4 regions of the Mesorhizobium sp. M0894 genome follow, and region 1 is predicted to be linked to each of the others. Evidence: predicted binding sites of a transcription regulator. Region 1 holds the regulator's gene; each other region holds the start of a gene.
What was found. The regulator PhoB, encoded in region 1, activates phosphate uptake and scavenging genes when phosphate is short. The targets are predictions, from matches to a motif close to TGTCATNNANCTGTCAT.
Positions count from the first base shown of each region.

Region 2: NKH91_RS26990 (RNA degradosome polyphosphate kinase) is a predicted target of PhoB. The motif match lies at 1,901-1,917, and genes of this name have one in related genera.
Region 3: ugpB (sn-glycerol-3-phosphate ABC transporter substrate-binding protein UgpB) is a predicted target of PhoB. The motif match lies at 2,995-3,011, and genes of this name have one in related genera.
Region 4: NKH91_RS25795 (ceramide glucosyltransferase) is a predicted target of PhoB. The motif match lies at 3,376-3,392, and genes of this name have one in related genera.

Region 1 is NZ_JAMYOG010000003.1:73,667-78,788, reverse strand. Features, by position in the region: gene pstC (phosphate ABC transporter permease subunit PstC) at 1-44, shown strand, start outside; gene pstA (phosphate ABC transporter permease PstA) at 48-899, shown strand; gene pstB (phosphate ABC transporter ATP-binding protein PstB) at 896-1,699, shown strand; gene phoU (phosphate signaling complex protein PhoU) at 1,732-2,439, shown strand; gene phoB (phosphate regulon transcriptional regulator PhoB) at 2,456-3,145, shown strand; gene NKH91_RS06580 (ROK family protein) at 3,155-4,399, opposite strand; gene xylF (D-xylose ABC transporter substrate-binding protein) at 4,686-5,122, shown strand, end outside.
Region 2 is NZ_JAMYOG010000019.1:30,160-35,281, forward strand. Features, by position in the region: gene NKH91_RS26990 (RNA degradosome polyphosphate kinase) at 1-1,828, opposite strand, end outside; gene NKH91_RS26995 (zinc-finger domain-containing protein) at 1,978-2,223, shown strand; gene NKH91_RS27000 (FAD-dependent monooxygenase) at 2,243-3,451, shown strand; gene NKH91_RS27005 (TIGR02117 family protein) at 3,646-4,317, opposite strand; gene NKH91_RS27010 (metal-sensing transcriptional repressor) at 4,421-4,684, shown strand; gene NKH91_RS27015 (cation diffusion facilitator family transporter) at 4,681-5,122, shown strand, end outside.
Region 3 is NZ_JAMYOG010000014.1:77,441-82,562, reverse strand. Features, by position in the region: gene tlpA (thiol:disulfide interchange protein TlpA) at 1-345, shown strand, start outside; gene NKH91_RS23870 (bifunctional diguanylate cyclase/phosphodiesterase) at 348-2,780, opposite strand; gene ugpB (sn-glycerol-3-phosphate ABC transporter substrate-binding protein UgpB) at 3,074-4,384, shown strand; gene ugpA (sn-glycerol-3-phosphate ABC transporter permease UgpA) at 4,570-5,122, shown strand, end outside.
Region 4 is NZ_JAMYOG010000017.1:21,472-26,593, reverse strand. Features, by position in the region: gene NKH91_RS25805 (2'-deoxycytidine 5'-triphosphate deaminase) at 1-608, opposite strand, end outside; SAM riboswitch at 744-821, shown strand; gene NKH91_RS25800 (O-succinylhomoserine sulfhydrylase) at 892-2,082, shown strand; gene NKH91_RS25795 (ceramide glucosyltransferase) at 2,117-3,271, opposite strand; gene apaG (Co2+/Mg2+ efflux facilitator ApaG/CorD) at 3,499-3,891, shown strand; gene NKH91_RS25785 (Hsp33 family molecular chaperone) at 3,968-4,978, opposite strand; gene argF (ornithine carbamoyltransferase) at 5,096-5,122, opposite strand, start outside.

The DNA of each region.
Region 1 (5,122 bases):
CCCGCTATATGCTGATGCGGATCGACGCCCGTACGGGAGCCTGACCGATGTCGACATCCTCATCGCTCCACAGCCGCCGCAAAGCCAGGAATTCGGTGATGATGGCGCTTTGCGTCGTCGCCGCCGGCATCGGGCTTGCCTGGCTGGCGCTCATCCTCGGCGCACTGGTCTATAAGGGCACAGCCGGGCTTTCGTTCGCGGTCTTCACCGAGATGACACCACCACCGGGCGAGGCCGGCGGCCTGCTCAATGCCATCGCGGGCAGCCTGCTGATGACGATCATCGCCGTTGTCGTCGGCACGCCGATCGGCGTGCTGGCGGGAACCTACATGGCCGAGTATGGACGCTTTTCGCGCATCACCACCGTCGTCCGCTTCATCAACGACATCCTGTTGTCGGCGCCGTCGATCATCATCGGCTTGTTTGTCTATGAGCTGATGGTGCGGCCAATGGGACATTTCTCGGCCATTGCCGGCGCCGTTGCGCTTGCCATCCTGGTCATTCCGGTGGTCGTGCGCACCACTGAAGACATGCTCAACCTGGTGCCGAACGCGTTGCGTGAAGCCGGTGCCGCGATCGGCGCGCCACGCTGGGTGGTGATCCGTTCGGTCGCATACCGCGCCGCATTGTCCGGCATCGTCACCGGCATATTGCTGGCGATAGCACGCATTTCCGGCGAGACGGCGCCGCTGCTCTTCACCGCGCTCAACAACCAGTTCTGGAGCAGCAATATCAACGCGCCGATGGCCAGCCTGCCGGTGACCATCTTCCAGTTCGCTCTCAGCCCTTACGAGGAATGGCAGCAACTGGCGTGGACCGGCGCACTCATAATCACCCTGACGGTTCTGGGCTTGAGCATCCTCGCCCGCAGCCTTACCGGACGCAGAGAGGACAGATGACACAGATGTTGTCCCCAGACATGACGATGGCCAAAACGGTCGCCGAGAAGACGAAGATCGAGGTCAAGAATCTCAACTTCTACTACGGCCAGAGCAAGGCGCTGAAGGACATCAGCCTGTCGCTGCCTGAGCGCAGTGTCACGGCCTTCATCGGCCCTTCGGGCTGCGGGAAATCGACGCTGCTGCGTGTGTTCAACCGCATCTACGAACTCTACCCAAAACAGACGGCCGAGGGCCAGGTGCTGCTCGACGGCAAGAACATTCTCGACCGGTCGCAGGATCTCAACCTCCTCAGGACCAAGATCGGCATGGTGTTCCAGAAGCCGACGCCGTTCCCGATGTCGATCTACGAGAACATCGCCTTCGGCGTCAGGCTCTACGAGAACCTCGGCAAGTCCGAGATGGACGGCCGCGTCGAACAGGCGTTGAAGCGCGCCGCGCTGTGGAGCGAGGTCAAGGACAAGCTCAACGCCAGCGGCTTGAGCCTGTCCGGCGGCCAGCAGCAGCGGCTCTGTATCGCCCGCACCGTGGCCGTGAAGCCGGAAGTCATTCTGCTCGACGAACCGGCTTCGGCCCTCGACCCGCTGTCGACTGCCAAGATCGAGGAACTGATCGACGAATTGCAAGCCGACTACACGATCGTCATCGTCACCCACAACATGCAGCAGGCGGCGCGCGTGTCGCGCCAGACAGCCTTCATGTATCTGGGTGAACTGGTCGAGTTCGACCGGACCGAGAAGATCTTCACGTCGCCCCGCGAGAAGCGCACGCAGGACTACATCACTGGCCGCTTCGGCTGAGCCGTTCCGATCATGCATATGAGGACAGGACCATGGGCGAACACACAGTCGCTTCTTTCGACGAGGATCTCGAACAGATCAGCAAGCTGATCCGCGACATGGCCGACCTCGCCGGTTCGATGGTCGGCGGGGCGACCAAGGCCCTGTTGAATTCCGACAACGTGCTGGCGCAACGCGTCGTTTCCGACGACGCCATCATGGATGCGCGTCAACGCGAACTGGACGACCGCGCCATCACCCTGATCGCCAAACGCCAGCCGATGGCCCACGATCTTCGCCATGTGGTCGGAGCGATCCGCATGGCGGGCGACCTCGAACGCATCGGCGACCTTGCCAAGAATATCGCCAAGCGTGTGAGTGCGGTCGGCCTTAGCGTCACACCGCGCGACCTATCGCATTCCATCGATGCGATGGCGCAGCTGGTTCTCATCCAGGTGCAGGGTGTCATCGAGGAATATGCTGCAGGCGATGCGGCCGCGTTGGCCAAGCTGCGTGCCGCCGACGAGCGCATCGACGTCAAATACACGTCCGTGTTCCGCGAGCTGTTGACCTACATGATGGAAGATCCGCGCAACATCACCGCTTGCACGCACCTGCTGTTCTGCGCCAAGAATCTGGAGCGGATCGGCGACCATGTCACCAACATCGCCGAAAATGCGTATTATGTGCTGACCGGCGAGCAATTGCCGGTCAATCGTCCGAAGCAGGACGAAACGACAATGTCCGCACCGGTGACATGATGGGGGTGCCCAGCCGATGATCGCACCACGTATAATGGTGGTGGAGGACGAGGAGCCGTTGGGTGTGCTGCTCCGCTACAATCTCGAATCCGAAGGCTACCAGGTCGAGGTGGTGACACGCGGCGACGAAGCCGAGATCCGTTTGCAGGAGAATGTGCCCGACCTTTTGGTGCTCGACTGGATGATACCAGCGGTTTCCGGCATCGAGCTCTGTCGTCGGTTGCGGGTGCGCCCCGAAACCGAGCGGCTGCCGATCATCATGCTGACCGCGCGCGGCGAGGAGAGCGACCGGGTGCGCGGTCTTTCGACCGGCGCTGACGACTATCTGGTGAAACCGTTTTCGACACCAGAATTCATGGCCAGGGTCAAGGCGCTGCTGCGGCGCGCCAAGCCGGAAGTGCTGTCCAGCGTGCTAAAGGTCGGCGACATCGTGCTCGATCGCGAATCGCACAGGGTCTATCGCAAGAAGAGCGAAATCAGGCTCGGGCCGACCGAATTCCGGCTGCTCGAGTTCATGATGCGGCATCCGGGCCGTGTCTTCTCGCGCAGCCAGTTACTCGATAATGTCTGGGGCGAGACAATCTACATCGACGAACGCACCGTCGACGTGCATGTCGGGCGGCTGCGCAAAGCCGTCAACAACGGCCGGATGCCGGATGTCATCCGCACCATCCGCGGTGCCGGCTATGCGATCAGGGAAGATTGACCCGCCTGGTCAGGCTACGTTCTTTCTGACGCTGGGCCTCATTTGCGCGCCCGGCGCGAAAATCTCCTGGTCGACGAAGCTTAACGCCCGCATCGCGCAGCCTTCGCGGATCAGCGGCAATTCGTTCGGCTCTGTATCGAAGGAGATCGAGCCTGAATGCTGACCGCCGGCGGTCTGGGCGATTGCCTTCCGCAAGGCCGGCTCGATCAGATCGAAGGCGGCGGCACTGGCGCCGACCATCGCGACCGGTGCCGGATCGATCAGCGCGAACAGCGAGCCGAGACCGAAACCCAGCGCCTCGCCGGCCTTGCGGTAGGCCTCGCGTTCCGGCCCATCTTTCTCGCGCGCCCGAGCCGCCAGTGCTCGCATGTCGGCGTCGCTGACGTCGGCGACCGGTTCGCTGTCGTCGCTCATCTGTCTGGCGTTGCGCCAGATGGCGTAGTTGCCGGCATAGGCCTCGATGCAGCCGCGCCGCCCGCAACGGCAGAGCGCGCCGCCCGGACGATGGATCATGTGGCCAAATTCGCCGCCCGAGGAATGCGTCCCGGTGAACAGTTCGCCCTTCAGCACCAGCCCCATGCCGATGCCATGCGAAAGCAGGATGGCGATGAAGTCGTCGCGATAGCGATCCGGATTGCGCCAGCGCAAAGCCACCGCCATCATGTTGCAGTCGTTCTCCACCGTTGCCGGGATGCCGAATTCGCCCTCCAGCATGTCGGCAAAGGCGATGTCGGTCTGCGGCGTGATCGGCGACCACAGCATGGCGCGTGCAGGGGAGTCGGTAATGCCCTGAATCGCCAGGGCGATGCGGGCGACACTGCGGACGTCAAGGTCTGGATCCTGCAGCCGGCGCCGGACGATGGCCATGCATTCACGGATCAGCTCGTCGCGCGGCATGGTCAGCGTGTCCAGCCGGCGCTGTTCCTCGGCGACCACCTGTCCCGTATAGTCGATAATGGCGGCCGACAGGAAATTCAGCGACAACACCACGGTCAGCACCGCCGCCGCTTCCGGGTTGAGGGCGAGGCCGACCTGCGGACGACCGCGTTTCAACGAAACGGGCTCACTTGCCTTGCTCTCGGCGAGGATGCCTTCCCGTATCAGGTCGGAAGAGATCGCCGATATGGTCGAATGGCTGAGGCCGGTGGTTGCGGCGATCTCCGTACGCGATGGCTGGCCGGCCCGGCGCACGGCCGAGATCACCATCGCCCGGTTGCGCCGGCGCAAATCGTCATGGCGGATTCCGACCGACATCGTTTTGCTTTCCTCCCGGTTTGCCGCGGCCGCTCATGAACCGGAAGCCGTCGGTAATGCCGACAAATAGTGTCGGATGAGGCAAATAGTGTCAGATGCAGGTGGCGCTGTCATCGTTTATTCCGAAGCTCGAAAAAAGTCGCAGCAACATCAAAATCCATCAGAATCGATGTTGACAGCAGCGGGAGATCGGGCCAGTATTTTTTCGAGGCTCGAAAAAATTAGCGCCTCTAAGCTGGCCTTTGGGGCCAATTGGTCACGCCGTACGCGGCGCAGGGAGGATATGATGAAGAAATTCACGACCGCCATTCTGGCGGGTGTCGCCATGACGCTGGCGCTTGCGTCGGTGGCGCAGGCTAAGGACAAGGTCATCGGCGTTTCCTGGTCGAACTTCCAGGAAGAGCGCTGGAAGACCGACGAAGCCGCAATGAAGGCGGCCATCGAGGCTGCCGGCGACAAGTATATCTCCGCCGACGCACAGTCCAATCCGGGCAAGCAGCTCACCGACGTCGAGAGCCTGATCTCGCAGGGCGCCAACGCACTGATCATCCTGGCGCAGGACGCCTCGGCGATAGGGCCGGCCGTGCAAAAGGCGCTGGACGAAGGTATTCCGGTTGTCGGCTACGACCGGCTGATCGAGAACAAGGACGTCTTTTACCTGACCTTCGACAACAAGGAAGTCGGCCGCATGCAGGCCCGCGACGTGTTCAAGGTGAAGCCGGA
Region 2 (5,122 bases), on a different contig from region 1:
AGATGCGGCTGTGCTCGAGGAAGCGGCCGACGATCGACTTCACCCTTATGTTCTCCGACAGGCCCGGCACCTGCGGTCTCAGGCAGCAGATGCCGCGCACGACGAGATCGATCTCGACGCCGGCGCGGCTGGCATCGTAGAGCGCATCGATGATGATCGGATCGACCAGCGCATTCATCTTCATCCAGATGCGAGCCGGCCTGCCATCCAGCGCGTGGCCGATCTCGTCCGAAATATGCTTGAGGATGCGGTTGCGCAGCGTGAACGGCGATATGGCCAGCCGCATCTGCTCGGCCGGCTCGGCATAGCCGGTGATGAAATTGAACAATTGCGCGACATCGCGCGCGATCGTCGGATCGGTGGTGAAGAAGGACAGGTCGGTGTAGATGCGCGCGGTGACCGGGTGGTAATTGCCGGTGCCGAGATGCACGTAATTGCGTAGCCTGCCATCCTCGCGCCGCACCACCAGCGACATTTTCGCGTGGGTCTTCAGCTCGAGAAAGCCGAAGACGACCTGGACTCCGGCGCGCTCGAGGTCGCGCGCCCAGCGGATGTTGGCCTCCTCGTCGAAGCGCGCCTTGAGCTCGACCAGCGCCGTCACCGACTTGCCGGCCTCGGCGGCGTCGACCAAAGCCCGCACGATCGGGCTGTCGTTGGAGGTGCGGTAGAGCGTCTGCTTGATCGCCACCACTTCCTGATCGGCCATCGCCTGGCGCAGGAACTGCACCACCACGTCGAAGGATTCGTAGGGGTGGTGGACGATGATGTCCTTCTCGCGGATGGCGGCAAAGCAATCGCCACCATGCTCGCGGATGCGCTCCGGGAAGCGCGGATTGTAGGGCGTGAACTTCAGATCGTCGCGAGCGACGGCGACGATCTCCGAGATCTGGCTAAGCGCCAGCGGCCCGGTAAGCACGCTGATGCGGCTGGCCGAGACGCCAAGCTCGCCGGCGACGAAGTCGCGCAATTCGGACGGCATCAGCCTGTCGAACTCGATCCGGATGACCGAGCCGCGGCGGCGACGCTTCAGCGCCGTCTCGAACAGCCGCACCAGATCTTCGGATTCTTCCTCGACCTCGATATCGCTGTCGCGGATGATGCGGAACGTGCCGGAGCCCTTGACCTCGTAGCCGGGGAACAGCTTGCCGATGTAGAGACTGACCGCCTCTTCGAGCGGAACGAAGCGGACGTGATGCTTGCGATCCGGCAAGCGGATGAAGCGCCTCAGCGCTACCGGCAGGCGCAAAAGCGCGCTCATTTCCTCGCCGTTCTTGCGGTGGCGCAATTGCAGCGCCATCGAGAAACCGAGATTGGGAATGAACGGAAACGGATGCGCTGGGTCGATCGACAGCGGCGTCAGGACCGGAAACACCTGCTCCTGGAAATGGTCCTCGAGCCAGGTCTTCTCGTCCTTGGTCAGCGCATCGCGGGTGATGCTCTCGATGCCTTCCTTGTTGAGCTGCAGCATCAGCGCCGAAAGGCTGTTCTGCTGGTCCTCCTGCAGGCGCTCGACCTCGCGCAGCAATTGTTCGAGCTGCTGCTCGGGGGTGCGCCCGTCCGGGCTCTTCAGCACGATACCCTCGCGCACCTGGCCGGCAAGACCGGCGACGCGGACCATGAAGAACTCGTCGAGATTGGCCGCCGATATCGACAGGAAGCGAACGCGCTCGAGCAGCGGATGATTGGCGTTCAGCGATTCCTCGAGCACGCGCCGGTTGAATTGCAGCCAGGAAAACTCGCGGTTGACGAAGCGGTCAGGATTGCCGCCTTCGCGGCTCGCAGCCTCGATGGTGATGAATTCGCTTTGCACCGGCTTCAGTTCGTTCATGGTTCCTGCTCTTCCTACACCAGCCGTCGGCGCCAGCCTTAACCGGCTTAACTTATCCTCTGACAGGCTTTTGCGACAGTTTCATTTCATCGATCTTGCAAAGAGACGGGTTATGATCCAGATCCAATCGACAAGATCAGGAGACGACGATGGCAGGCGGTTCCATTCCCCATTTCCAGAACGATGCGGGCTATCCGGCAATCGACATCGGCGTCAAGGAATTCATGTGCACCGGCGCCAATCCGCCTTTCGACCATCCGCATGTATTTCTCGACATGGGCGACGACAATGAAAAGGTCTGCCCCTACTGCTCGACGCTCTATCGCTATTCGCCGAAGCTGAAGGCATTGGAAACGGTGCCGCCGGGCTGCCTTTATATCGACCAGGCCGCCTGATTCTTCCGCGACAAGCCTGATGCGAGAAACGCAGTCCCGGCATGTGGTCATCGCCGGGGCGGGCGTCGCCGGGCTGACCGCGGCACTGGCCTTCGCCGAGCGCGGCCATCGGATAAAACTGTTCGAACAGGCGCAGCACCTCGAGGCTGCCGGAGCCGGCATCCAGCTGTCGCCCAACGCGACACGTATTCTTCGACAACTCGGCGTACTCGATCGGCTGCTGCCGACGGCGGTGCGGCCGGAGGCGGTCGTGCTCAAGGATGCCGCCACGCTGCGCGAGTTGGCGCGCGTACCGCTTGGCCAGGCCGCCGAAACGCGCTGGGGAGCGCCCTATCTCGTTGCCCACCGCGGCGATCTGCAGTCAGCGCTGATGGCGCGGACAGCCGAGCGACCCGAGTTCGAGCTTGTCACCGGCGCCCGCGTCGGCAGCGTAGCATCCGGACCGAATGGCATCACCGCAACAGTCGAGATTGCCGGCACGACCATCGAAACCGAGGCATCGTTGCTGGTGGGAGCCGACGGCGTCTGGTCGTCGGTGCGAGAAAAGCTGGCCCGCACGGAGGCCGACTTTGTCAGAAGCCGATTCTCGGGCGAGCTTGCCTGGCGAGCCACGGTGGCCGCGGACAGCCTCGCCGGACAGGCCTTCGGCATGATCGGTGCGCCCGATTGCGTTACTGCATTCCTCTATCCCGGCTTCCATATGGTCGCCTATCCGGTCAGCCGTGGCACTGCCTTTAATCTCGCCGCCTTCACCAGGGGTGAGCGAATCGCCGAGGGCTGGTCGGGGCATGCCGACCCCGCCAGCCTCGTCAGTGCCATGCGCGGTACCGCGCCGGCGCTGGTCCGTCTGGCGAGCGAGGCGGCGCCGTGGACGGCATGGCCGATCCACACCGTCGAGCAGCGGCGGTGGACGACACCGGAAGGCGTCGCGCTGATCGGCGATGCGGCGCATGCGATGACGCCCTTTGCCGCACAGGGCGCGGCGATGGCGATCGAGGACGCGGCGACGCTTGCCGGCTTCGTTGCCACCTCGCCTGCCGATCTCAGCGGCGCGCTTGCCGCTTGGGAACAGGCGCGGCGGCCGCGCGTCGCCCAGGTCGCCCGCCGCGGCGCGGTCAACCGCCTCGCCTGGCACGCGGCCGGGCCGGTGGCGATGGCCCGCAACCTGTTCCTGGCGATGCGCTCACCCGAAAAGCTCGCCGCCGATCTTGATTGGCTTTATGGCTAGCGGGCGCGCGAGTCTGGGGATCGGCGATAAAAAGCTCGATAGGCCGGCGGGACAGCGCCCCCCTCTGTCCTGCCGGACATCTCCCCCACAAGGAGGGAGATTGGCAGTTTCGGCGCCTTGCTAGGTCCTGCAACGTTAGAGATTGGCGAAAGGAGGGCTCGAAGGATCGCGGCGTTGATCAGCCGGAACCCTCTTCAATTGTGAAGCCGCATCGACAGGCCGAGCGAGGCTGGCAGCGGGTTCCACCAGCCGGTGCGCAGCCCGGCCGTGCGCAGTGCCGCCGCCGTCCAGGTGTTGCAGCCGATCAGCGCGTTGAAATGGCCATTGGCTTCGAAGAAACGATCGAAGCGGGAATAGGCCGCATTCTCGATCGGAATGGCCCCGTTCGGCCCCCGCTGGAAGCTTGCCGCAATGTAATCGAGCAGCGCTGCAAAGCGTTCGTCGCCGATGTCGAAGCCGGCGACGTCGGGATGCGGCTCGGCGATGTCGCCGGAAATGTCGACATGCATCACCGAGGCATCGACGGTCAGCGCCTTCATCACCGGCATCGGCTTCAGCTCCGACCAGGTCGGCGTCTCCAGATAGAAGGCGCGGCCGCCCCAGCCGAAGACGATGTAGCGGACCTCCGCCATGTCGGCAGGAATGCCGGCATCGACCAGGAAATGGAAGCGCCGGCGCATATCGTCGTCGACCGGAATGGCGATGTCGGTGTGGATCGGATTTTGCAGCACCAAGATGCGGTGGCTTGCGCCGATCGGATCGGCAACTGCCGCCGGCCAGAGCGGGCGCGGCAGCAGCGTGCCCAGCGCTGCGGCAAGCACTGTTGCAACGACCAGCAGGCCAAGAAAACGGGCAAGCTTCTTCATGGGAAAGGCTTAGAGCAAGCCATGCTCAAGGTGAAGCGTCTCTGGAGTTGCACGGCTGACAAAGCGCTTGACGCGTATCCTCCCCGGGAGGATATGCTCAAGCATGTCAGATCACCTCCACGCCTCGCATCCTTCCATCATAAAGCGCCTGAAGCGCGCGCAAGGTCACCTTGCGGCTGTGCTGGCCATGATCGAGGCGCATCGCCCTTGCGTTGATCTGGCGCAGCAGCTTCATGCCGTCGAAAGGGCCATCAGCAGCGCCAAGCGCGAGCTGATCAACGATCACATCGAGCATTGCCTCACGGACAGCGTGGAAACCGGCGGCAACTCGCTGGCGGAACTCAAGCAGCTGGCGAAGTATCTATGAATGCCATCGTAGCCCGCATTCTGGACTGGCTCGGGTTCGGCTCGCACGCCGCACATCATCACGGCGATCACGGTTCGCACGGTCACACCCACGGCGTCATCGATGCGACAATTGCTACCACCGACCGGGGCATCTGGGCAATCAAATGGTCGTTCGTAATCCTGGCCATCACCGCGGCGTTGCAGATGGTCGTGGTTGTGCTGTCGGGGAGCGTGGCATTGCTGGCCGACACGATCCATAACATCGGCGATGCGACAACGGCGATCCCGCTATGGATTGCGTTCGTGCTGGCGCGGCGCAAGCCGTCGCGGACCTTTACCTATGGCTTGGGCCGGGTCGAGGATCTGGCCGGCATCATCATCGTGCTCATCATCCTGTTCAGCGCTGTTGTCGCCGCCTACCAAGCCATCGACAGGCTGATCAATCCACAAGTAGTGA
Region 3 (5,122 bases), on a different contig from region 1:
GCAACATGGTGCGCACCTTGCCGCGCCGAAATGCCGGCGCTCGATGCACTGCAGAAGGAGATGGGCAGCGACGCGTTTCAGGTTGTTGCAGTCAACGTCGATGCCGGCGACGATACCAAGCCGAAGAAGTTCCTCGAGGACACCGGCGTCAAGGCGCTCGGCTATTATCGCGATGCCACCATGGCACTGTTCAACGACGTCAAGACGCGCGGCCTGGCGCTCGGTCTGCCGGTCACCATGCTGATCGATGGGCAAGGCTGCCTGATCGCCCATATGAACGGCCCGGCCGAATGGTCAGGGCCGGATGCCAAGCGTCTGGTCGAGGCAGCGCTTCAGCCGGGATAGGCTCAGACCGTGCGCAGGCGCGGCTTGAGCACGGCGATGCTTGCGCCGCGCCGGCTGGCGGCGCGGACTGCCGGAGCCGTGACGCCCGTCAACTCGCCGAATGTCTCGATCGGAGCCGGTTTGCCGAGGTAATAGCCTTGCCCGATCTCGCAAGCCTCGGCGTCAAGGAACTGCAATTCGCCCGGCGTCTCGATGCCCTCCGCCAGGACCGGCAGCCCGAGACCGCGTCCAAGCCCCAGCACGGCGCGGACGATCGCCGCGAACTGGCCGTTCTTATCGACCGATTTGATGAACGACCCGTCGATCTTGATCTTGTCGAAGGGAAAGGCGCTAAGGTTGGACAGCGAAGAATATCCGGTGCCAAAATCGTCCATCGCCACATGCACGCCAAGCGCCTTGACCTGCCTCAAGGTTGCCAATGCGCGGGGCATGTCCTTCACCAGGGCCGTTTCGGTGATCTCCAGTTCGAGCCTGCCGGGTGCGAGGCCGGATCTCGACAGTGCGTCGTGCACCTTGCGGCTGAAGTTCGGATTGTGAAGCTGCACGGCGGAGACGTTGACGGCGACCATCAGCGGATTTGTCCAGCGAACAGCATCGTTACAAGCCGTCGTCAGCACCCAGTCGCCGATCTGCGCGATGGCGCCGCTGTCCTCGGCCACGGGGATGAAAACGGCAGGGGAAATGTCGCCCCGCTCCGGATGCTGCCAACGGACCAGGGCTTCGAAGCCGATCATCTTGCCGCTGCGGATTTCCTTCTGCGGCTGGTAGACGAGGTGGAACTCCTTGCGGGCGATCGCCTGGCGCAATTCATGCTCCATCACGCGCTTGTCGCGGGCCGCGGTGCCCATGGCTATCTCGAAAAAACGATAGGTGTCCCTGCCCTCGGTCTTGGCGCGATGGAGTGCCGTGTCGGCATGGCCGATCAGGCCGGCCTGATCTTCGGCATCCAGCGGAAAGAAGGCGATGCCGATGCTGGCCGAAACAAGGCCGGAGCCGACTGAAACCCTGTTTTCCTCCCGGATCGCCGCCAGCAAGTCCTCGGCTATGCGGCCTGCGGCCAGGGGGTCGGGGAGGTTCGGAGCTAAGACGGCAAATTCGTCGCCGCCGAGACGCGCGAGCATCTGTCCGTGGCGCGGAATGCCAGAAATGCAGTGCGCGAGCTTCTGCAGCGTGGCGTCACCGGCGCTGTGGCCGTAGAGGTCGTTGACTTGCTTGAACCGGTCGAGGTCAAGCAGCAGGAGCGCCAGATATCCATCCTTGCTACCACGCTCCATCGAAGCGATTTCTGCTTCGAGCCGGGAAGAAAAGCTCCGCCGATTGGCAAGTCCGGTAAGTGGATCGAAATGCGCGAGACGGAGGATCTCTTCTTCCGCCTTCTTGCGCTCACGGATGTCGCGAACGGCAAGCACCGTATGAGGCCTGCCGCAGTAGGCGATCTTCCTGGCGATCAGCTCGACAGGAATTCTCGTGCCGTCGCTGCCCCTCAATTTCGTTTCTTGTGCCTGTTCGCCGAAGCCGGATACATCGGCTGCGCTCTGTCCATCGAACAGCTCGCCGAGTTGCATCGTGTTCAGGGTGGCTGTCGCCGTGCCCGTCAGTTTCGCCATGCTGTCATTGGCGCTGACTATGCGTGTGCCATCGCAAACGATCAGCCCTTCGACCGCGGCATTGGCGAGATCGTGCATGCGATCGGCCTCGAGCCTCTGCCGGCGAAAGCGCAGGTCGATCCACAGCGCGGCGCCTGACAGCACAAGGATTACCAGGCTGGCGACCGCTGCGGCAAAGGCCTGGGAAATGGGCTCGATGGAATGTTCGGATATTTCAATCGAGGAATCCGGAATGATCGACACCGCGCCCATCGCGATGAAATGCAAGCTGCAAATCGCCAGCGTCAAAAGCGCGGCGCCACCAAGTGTTGCGAGCGCGGACGGGCGGCGCAAGACGACAAGGAGCGCCATTGCCGCGAGCGTCCCGCCGGCCAGAAGCGATATCGCGACAAGGAGCAGGTTCCATACGATCCGGCCCTCGACCTCGAACGCCGCCATGCCGATGTAGTGCATCGTCGCGATGGCACCACCGAGAATGGCACCGCCGACGAGGAAATGGTCGATGCCGCGGCGCAAGGTGGCAACCCACATCCCAAGCGCGGTCAGGATGACGGCGGCGGCAAGCGAAAAGGCGGATAATCCCGGATTGTATGCGTTTGGTATTCCCGGCGTAAACGCAGTCATGGCGATGAAATGCGTCGCCCATATGCCGAACCCGGTCGAAGTTGCGGCGATCATTAGCCAGACAAGCCGGTTTCGGTTGGTCGATCGGCCGACGTGCTTAAGGAGATTTACTGCAGAGAAGCAAGAAATGCCGCAGACGAGGGCGGCAAGTGCGACCAGTCTCAGGTCGTGCTGACTTACAATACAATTATAGACCGTCAGCATCCTGGGTTCACTCGGTCTGCCAAATAACAGGGGAGGTGTGACTGATTAGCTCTTGGAGATTTTAACGAATGGTTAACCCGCGGGCCATGAGGCGGGCCTTTTCGGGGGAAAACCGATGCGCTCCGCCGAGAAGGCGGTGATGTAGTTCCTGGCGACGCTTTCGGTAGCGAGCGCACTTTAGCCGGAAGCGATGTTCATTGACCCGCAACAAAACCGTTGTCCGATTGTCATCAGCGCCACATATTGGCTTTGCGAGAGTGCCCCTTTCGCCAATGACAAACGGGAGATGAAACATGAAGTTCTTCGGCTTCGCGGCCGGTGTTGCCGCCACCTTGACCCTGCTTTCCACCACCTCCGCCTTCGCCGTCACGCAGATCAGCTGGTGGCACGCCATGACCGGCGCCAACGCCGAGGTCGTCGCCAAGATCTCCAAGGATTTCAACGCCAGCCAGAGCGACTATGAGCTCGTTCCGGTGTTCAAGGGCACCTATCCGGAGACGCTGAATGCCGGCATCGCCGCTTTCCGCGCCGGCCAGGCGCCCGATATCCTCCAGGTGTTCGACGTCGGCACCGGCGTGATGATGGCGGCCGAGGGTGCGATCAAGCCGGCGGCCGATGTGCTGACCAGTGCCGGGATGACCTTTGACAAGAGCCAGTATCTGCCCGGCATCGTCGGCTATTATTCGAAGCCGGACGGCACCATGCTGTCGTTCCCTTACAACTCCTCGTCGCCGATCCTCTACTACAACAAGGACATTTTCCAGAAGGCGGGCCTCGACGTGAACAGCCCGCCCAAGACCTGGAACGAGGTGTGGGAAGCTGCCAAGAAGATCAAGACGAGCGGCGCCGCCCCTTGCGGCTATACCTCGACCTGGCTGACCTGGATCCATCTGGAGAATTTCGCGGCGTGGAATGACGTGTCTTGGGCCACTCAGCAGAACGGCCTGGCCGGCGGCGATGTCGAACTCAAGATCAATGCGCCGATTTTCGTCAACCACTTCCAGGCGCTCGCGGACCTGGCCAAGGACGGCACGTTCAAGTATGGCGGGCGCACCTCCGAAGCCAAGCAGATATTCCTCGCTGGCGAATGCGGCATCTTCACCGAATCGTCGGGCGGCCTCGGCGATATCGTCAAGTCCGGCATGAACTATGGCATCGGCCAGCTTCCTTACGATAGCGACGCCAAGGGCGCACCACAGAACACCACGCCGGGCGGTGCCAGCCTGTGGGTGTTCGGCAACAAGTCGGACGAGGAATATAAGGGTGTTGCCGCCTTCTTTGCCTATCTGTCCAAGACCGATGTGCAGGAATATCTGCACCAGAAGTCGGGATACCTGCCTGTGACGCTCGCCGCGTACGAGGCGACCAAGAAATCAGGCTTCTATGACAAAAACCCCGGCCGCGAGACACCCATCCTGCAGATGACGGGCAAGGCGCCGACCGACAACTCGAAGGGCGTGCGCCTGCCGAATCTGCCGCAGGTGCGTGATATCCAGAATGAGGAGTTGGAGAAGATGCTGGCCGGCCAGCAAACCGCTCAGCAGGCGCTCGACAATGCGGTCACACGCGGCAACGCCGCGATCAAGGAAGCGCTGGAGAACTGACGAGATTATCTCGGTTAAAGCGCGTCGCGTTTGAATGGCCACATGCGACGCGCTTTAAGCTCTTGTTCTTATGCATGTCGTTACCCCAAAATCGCTGCGCACTTTTGGGCGACATGCATTAGTCGGTTGAAATATCGCCCACGCGAGCTCGCGTTGGCAACCCCTGGATAGCGAGGGAAATCAGCCTGTCTCCACGCGTCGTATTTCCCAACAAGATCCTGCCGTACCTGCTGGTGGCGCCACAACTCGCCATCACACTGGTTTTCTTCTACTGGCCGGCCGGTCAGGCGCTTTACCAGTCGATGCTCAGGCAAGACCCGTTCGGGCTGAAGAGCAGGTTCGTCTGGTTTGCCAATTTCCGGAAGGTGCTGGCCGATCCGGCCTACCTCAACTCGATCAAGGTCACGGTGGTGTTCTCGCTTGCGACCGCGATCGTTGCCATGGTTGTGGCCCTGCTGCTCGCGGTCATGGCCGAGAAGGCCGTGCGCGGCAAAGGCCTCTACCGCACACTGTTGATATGGCCTTATGCCGTGGCGCCGGCGATTGCCGGCATGCTGTGGCTTTTCTTGTTCAATCCTTCGATCGGCTCGTTGGCCTATTTGCTGAGAAGCCTCGGCATCGCCTGGGACCCGCTGCTCAACGGCACCCACGCCATGATCCTGCTGGTGTCGGCGGCTGCCTGGAAGCAGATCAGCTACAATTTCCTGTTCTTCGTCGCCGGCCTGCAGGCGGTGCCGA
Region 4 (5,122 bases), on a different contig from region 1:
TCGAGGTCGATCGACAACGCGATGCCGCCGCCTGAGATGTTGGGCGGCTCGGTGGCGACCAGCATCTCGGCGCGATGCAGGTCGTGCAGTTCGCTTTCCGACAAAAGCGCATTGCCGGTGCGGAACCTGATCTGCGACAGCCGCGAGCCGGTGCGTACAACGATCGGGAAGGTGCGCGGGCTGACCTCCAGATAGAGCGGGCCTTCATAACCGGCGGCGATCTTGTCGAACTCGTGGCCGCGGTCGGTCATTACCCGAGTGAAGATATCGAGCCGTCCGGTCGAGCTTTTCGGGTTGGCCGAAGCCGAAATATGAGCGGGCAGCGCCAGGCTTTCGAGCAGCGGCACGATGTAGACGCAGCCAGTTTCCAGCACGGCACCTTCGGCGAGGTTGATCTCGTGCAGCTTCAGCCGGTCGAGCTTGTCGACAACCCTGTGGTCCGGACCGGGCAAGAAGGAAGCACGCACCCGCCAGGCCTTGTCGCCGAGCCTGAGGTCAAGGCTGGCCGGCTGGATCTGATCGGCATCTAACATGCGCGGCGATTTCAGCGCGCCCGTCTGGAACAGCGCGGAAATATCCTGATCGGGAAGAATGCCTGTCTGCCGCAAGGGTCTGGCTCCGTTCGAACGCCGGGCGAGGTCTTGTTCTGTCGCAGGTCCGACCGTGGACGCCTTTGGCACCTGCTTGGTACAACCCTCTTAATCATGCCGGCAATTGACGCAAGCGCGGCGCGGGTCTAAAGCTCGTTATCCCGTGGTGATTTGGCCGGTCGGCTTGCAGCCACGTTAAACAAGTCGCTAAAGGACCGTCGGGCCGCAAGGCCATATGGACCGGTTGCGACTTTCGCGACCGGTTTTTTGTTGTTTGGACCAATTTTGGTGTTTGGATAGAATGATGACCAAGAAGCGCGACTGGAAGCCTCAGACCGCACTCGTGCACGCCGGGACGCTGCGTTCCGGCTTCGGCGAGACCTCCGAGGCGATGTATCTCACCCAAGGCTATGTCTACGAGACGGCGCAAGCGGCGGAAGCCCGCTTCAAGGGGGAGGAGCCGGGCTTCATCTATTCGCGCTATGCCAATCCGACGGTCGACATGTTCGAAAAGCGTATGTGCGCGCTGGAAGGCGCCGAGGACGCGCGCGCTACGGCGTCCGGCATGGCGGCGGTGACGGCAGCGCTGCTGTGCAGCGCCAAGGCGGGCGACCATGTCGTGGCGGCGCGCGCACTGTTCGGCTCCTGCCGCTGGGTGGTCGAGACGCTGGCGCCGAAATACGGCATCGAGGCAACGCTGGTCGATGGCACTGACATCGCCAATTGGGAACAGGCGGTCAAGCCGAACACCAAACTGTTCTTCCTGGAAAGCCCGACCAACCCAACGCTGGAAGTGGTCGACATCGCCGCCGTCGCGGCACTTGCCAACTCGATTGGCGCCAGGCTGATCGTCGACAATGTCTTCGCCACGCCCTTGCAGCAAAAACCCTTGCAGCTCGGCGCCCACATCGTCGTCTATTCGGCCACGAAGCATATTGACGGCCAAGGGCGCTGCCTTGGAGGCGTTATCTTGTCGGACAAAAAATGGATCGACGAGAACCTGCATGACTATTTCCGCCACACCGGCCCCAGCCTCTCGCCCTTCAATGCCTGGACCCTGCTGAAAGGCCTGGAGACGCTGCCGCTACGCGTACGCCAGCAGACGGAAAGTGCCGGCCGCATCGCGGATTTCCTCGCCGAGCGCCCTCAAATCGCCCGTGTCATCTATCCCGGCCGCGCCGACCACCCGCAAGCGGCCGTGGTCAAGAAACAGATGTCAGGCGGCTCAACGCTGATCTGCCTGGATGTGAAGGGCGGCAAGCAGGCGGCCTTTGCTTTCCAGAACGCGCTCGACATCGTGCTGATTTCCAACAATCTCGGCGACGCCAAGAGCCTGATCACTCATCCGGCGACGACCACGCACAAGAACTTGACCGATGAGGCCCGCGCCGAGCTCGGCATCGGGCCGGGCACGCTCAGGCTTTCCGTCGGCCTGGAAGATACCGACGATCTGCTCGAAGATATCGAGCAAGCGCTGAGAGCCGCCGGATAGGGCTGACCGAACAGAGGTGAGCGGGGGGCGCCGATCAGGCGCCGGACGGGGTCTCTTCCAGCTCCGCGACGGCCTTGGTCTGGATGGTCATAACGTTGCCGCGCCAGTCGACGGCGCCGCTCAGCCAGCCGCGCGCCCATATCGCCGGCAGCATGCAGTCGCGAACCATCATCGCCAGGATGGTGCGCAGCGACAGGTGCCATCCTTTGACCCAGGCCAAGGCACATTCCGGCAGGTAGGCCGCGACCAGCACGGCGATGGCGGTTGCCGGCAGGCTGACGCCGGCGTCAGCCGCCGCGATCAGCGCAAGCAGCAGCGGCGGCGCCGCGCCGATCAGGATCTCGGGGGCGAAGAACAGCGCGAAGGTGACGCGGCGCAGCCGCGCCCAACGCGCCTGCCGAGACCAGATCTCGCCAAGCGTGCGCCGGCCGAGCGGCTGTTCGAAGGGCGAAGCGACAAGATTGACGCGAAGTCCGAGCCGGTTGACCAGCTTGGTCGCGGCGGCGTCCTCGGCGATCTCGGCGGCCAGTGCGCGGATGCCGCCATTGGCGTCAAGCATCGGCTTGTTCCACAACATGCTCTTGCCCTGGGCGAAGCCAAGGCCGAGCGCCTCTCCAGCGTACTGCCAGCGTGCCTGCAGTGTGTTGAGAAAGGCGCATTCGACCTCCCCCCAAAACCCTTCAGGCCGCGAGCCGATCGGCGTCGAGCAGACGAGGCCGGTGTCGGGCCGCCATGCCGCCATCAGCTGCTGGACATAATCGCTCGGCATAAGCACGTTGGAATCGGCAAGGATGACCCAGCGATAAAGCGCCGCTTCCCAACCCTTCACGCAATTGTTGAGTTTCGGATTGCCGCTGATGCGGTCGTCGCCGACGAGCAGCCGGGCGCGTATAGCCGGAAAACGCGCCATTGCAGTGGTGATCGACTTGACCACGGGGTCGTCGGCATGGGCGACGCAGAAGATGAGTTCGTAGCGCGGCCAGTCGAGTGAGAAGGCGCGCTCCAGCGTCTCCTCGGTAAACGGCTCGACGCCGCGCGCCGGGACGACGATCGATACCGGTGGCACGGTGGCGGCCGGCGATGCGATCCTGGCTGCTCGCTTCAGCTTCAGCGAAGCTAACAGGATGCTGGCGAGATTTGAAAGAAGGAGAGCTATGGAAAAGAGGGCGGCTGCGAATGTCGGTTCCATCGAGATCTGGTCACTCCAGAAATGCTGGCCGCATGACGGCCGTTTTCAACAATTCGACAGAACACCGAGTCGCCCGGCACAAGCCTGCACACCATCATTGTCATGTGTCACTTAAATGACATTGTTTTTCGGCACCTGCGCTTGAGTCGGGCAAGGAGATGACGCGCATCGTTGATCAAACTGCGCTGAGCGTCGAAAGTTCCGTCTACATTGCTTTGGAGCAGTTCATGTACAGCGCCGTCACCCGCAACATCGAAGTGCAGGTCAGGCCGTTCTATCTGGAGGATCATTCCGACCCGCCGCAAAACCGCTATGTCTGGGGCTACCAGGTGACCATCGACAATCGGTCGGACGAGTTCGTGCAGCTTCTGTCGCGCTACTGGCACATTACCGATGGCACCGGCAAGGTCGAGGAAGTGCGCGGCCCCGGGGTCGTCGGCGAGCAACCCGGACTCAACCCCGGCGACAGCTATCAGTATACGTCTGGATGCCCGCTCTCGACCCCGTCCGGCATCATGGTCGGGCACTACACAATGCGCAACAAGCGGGGCGAGACCTTCGACGTCGCCATCCCCGCCTTCTCACTCGATTTGCCAGGCACGCGGCGCACCGTCAATTGACGTTCACTTTGATTCCTCTTCCCGCCTTGCGGGGCGAGGAACCCAAGTTCTGCGAAGGCAGCCGCACTGACGCTCGTTATTGAGCCGCTGCAAATTCCGCCGGGTCGAAGTCATATTGCTTCGAGCAGAATTCGCAGGCGACGTGAATGCTACCATCCTCGGTGCTGTCTCTGATCTCCTCGGCGGAAAAACCCTCGAGGATGCCGCGGATCTTCTCCCTCGAGCATGAGCACTGGTCGGCGACCGGCACGCCGCCGAAGACGCGGACACCATGCTCGTGGAACAGCCGGTAAAGCAGCCGCTCGGCGCCGATAGTCGGATCGATCAGCTCGGTCGGTTCAATAGTACCAAGCAGCGCCAGCAGTTCCTGCCAGGAATTGTCGGTCGGGTCGTGGATTTCCTCACGCGGATCGCCGTCGCCCCCGGGAAGGTCGGGTACGCGCATGCGTTCCGGCGACTGCGGCAGGAATTGTGCCAGCAGGCCACCGGCGCGCCATTGCTCGCGGGCACCGCCGACGCCGGGCGTCAGAAGCTTGGCCACCGAAAGCCGTAGGTCGGTCGGAATCTGCTCCGATTGGCGGAAATAGGTGCGTGCGGCTTCTTCCAGCGTGACGCCGTCGAGCTGGACGATGCCCTGGTAGCGTTGCGTGTGGGCGCCCTGGTCGATTGTCAGCGCCAGGACGCCGCTGCCGAGCAGCGTCTGCGGCGACGTCTCGCCGGCAGCCGTCAAAGCCTCCAGCCGGTCGGCATCGAAGCGGGCATAGGCGCGCAGCGCGTGCGGCGTGGAGAAATCCGCGACCAGCATATCGACCGGCCCGTCGGTGCGGGTCTGCAGAATGAACTTGCCCTCGAACTTCAACGAAGTTCCGAGCAGGACGGTCAGCACACAGGCTTCGGCCAGTAGTCGTGCCACCGGCTCGGGATACTCGTGGCGGCTGAGAATAGCGTCGAGCATCGGCCCGAGCTGGACGGTACGGCCGCGCACGTCGAGCGGGCCGACCTCAAACGGCACGACATGGTCGTCGCCGGCGTAGCCGAACTCGCCGAGCTTGGGTTGATGTTCAGCCAATTGACGAGTTTCCAACATGACAAAGCTCCGGGGCGCGGCGATGCCGCCCTCCGGGGCGCATGCGACGAGACGCGCTCGATTTGCGTGATGCGCCTGAGATAGGCACCACGAACTCCCGGATCAAGGCGGCCCGGATCAAGCGCCCAGGCACCAGGCCAAAAC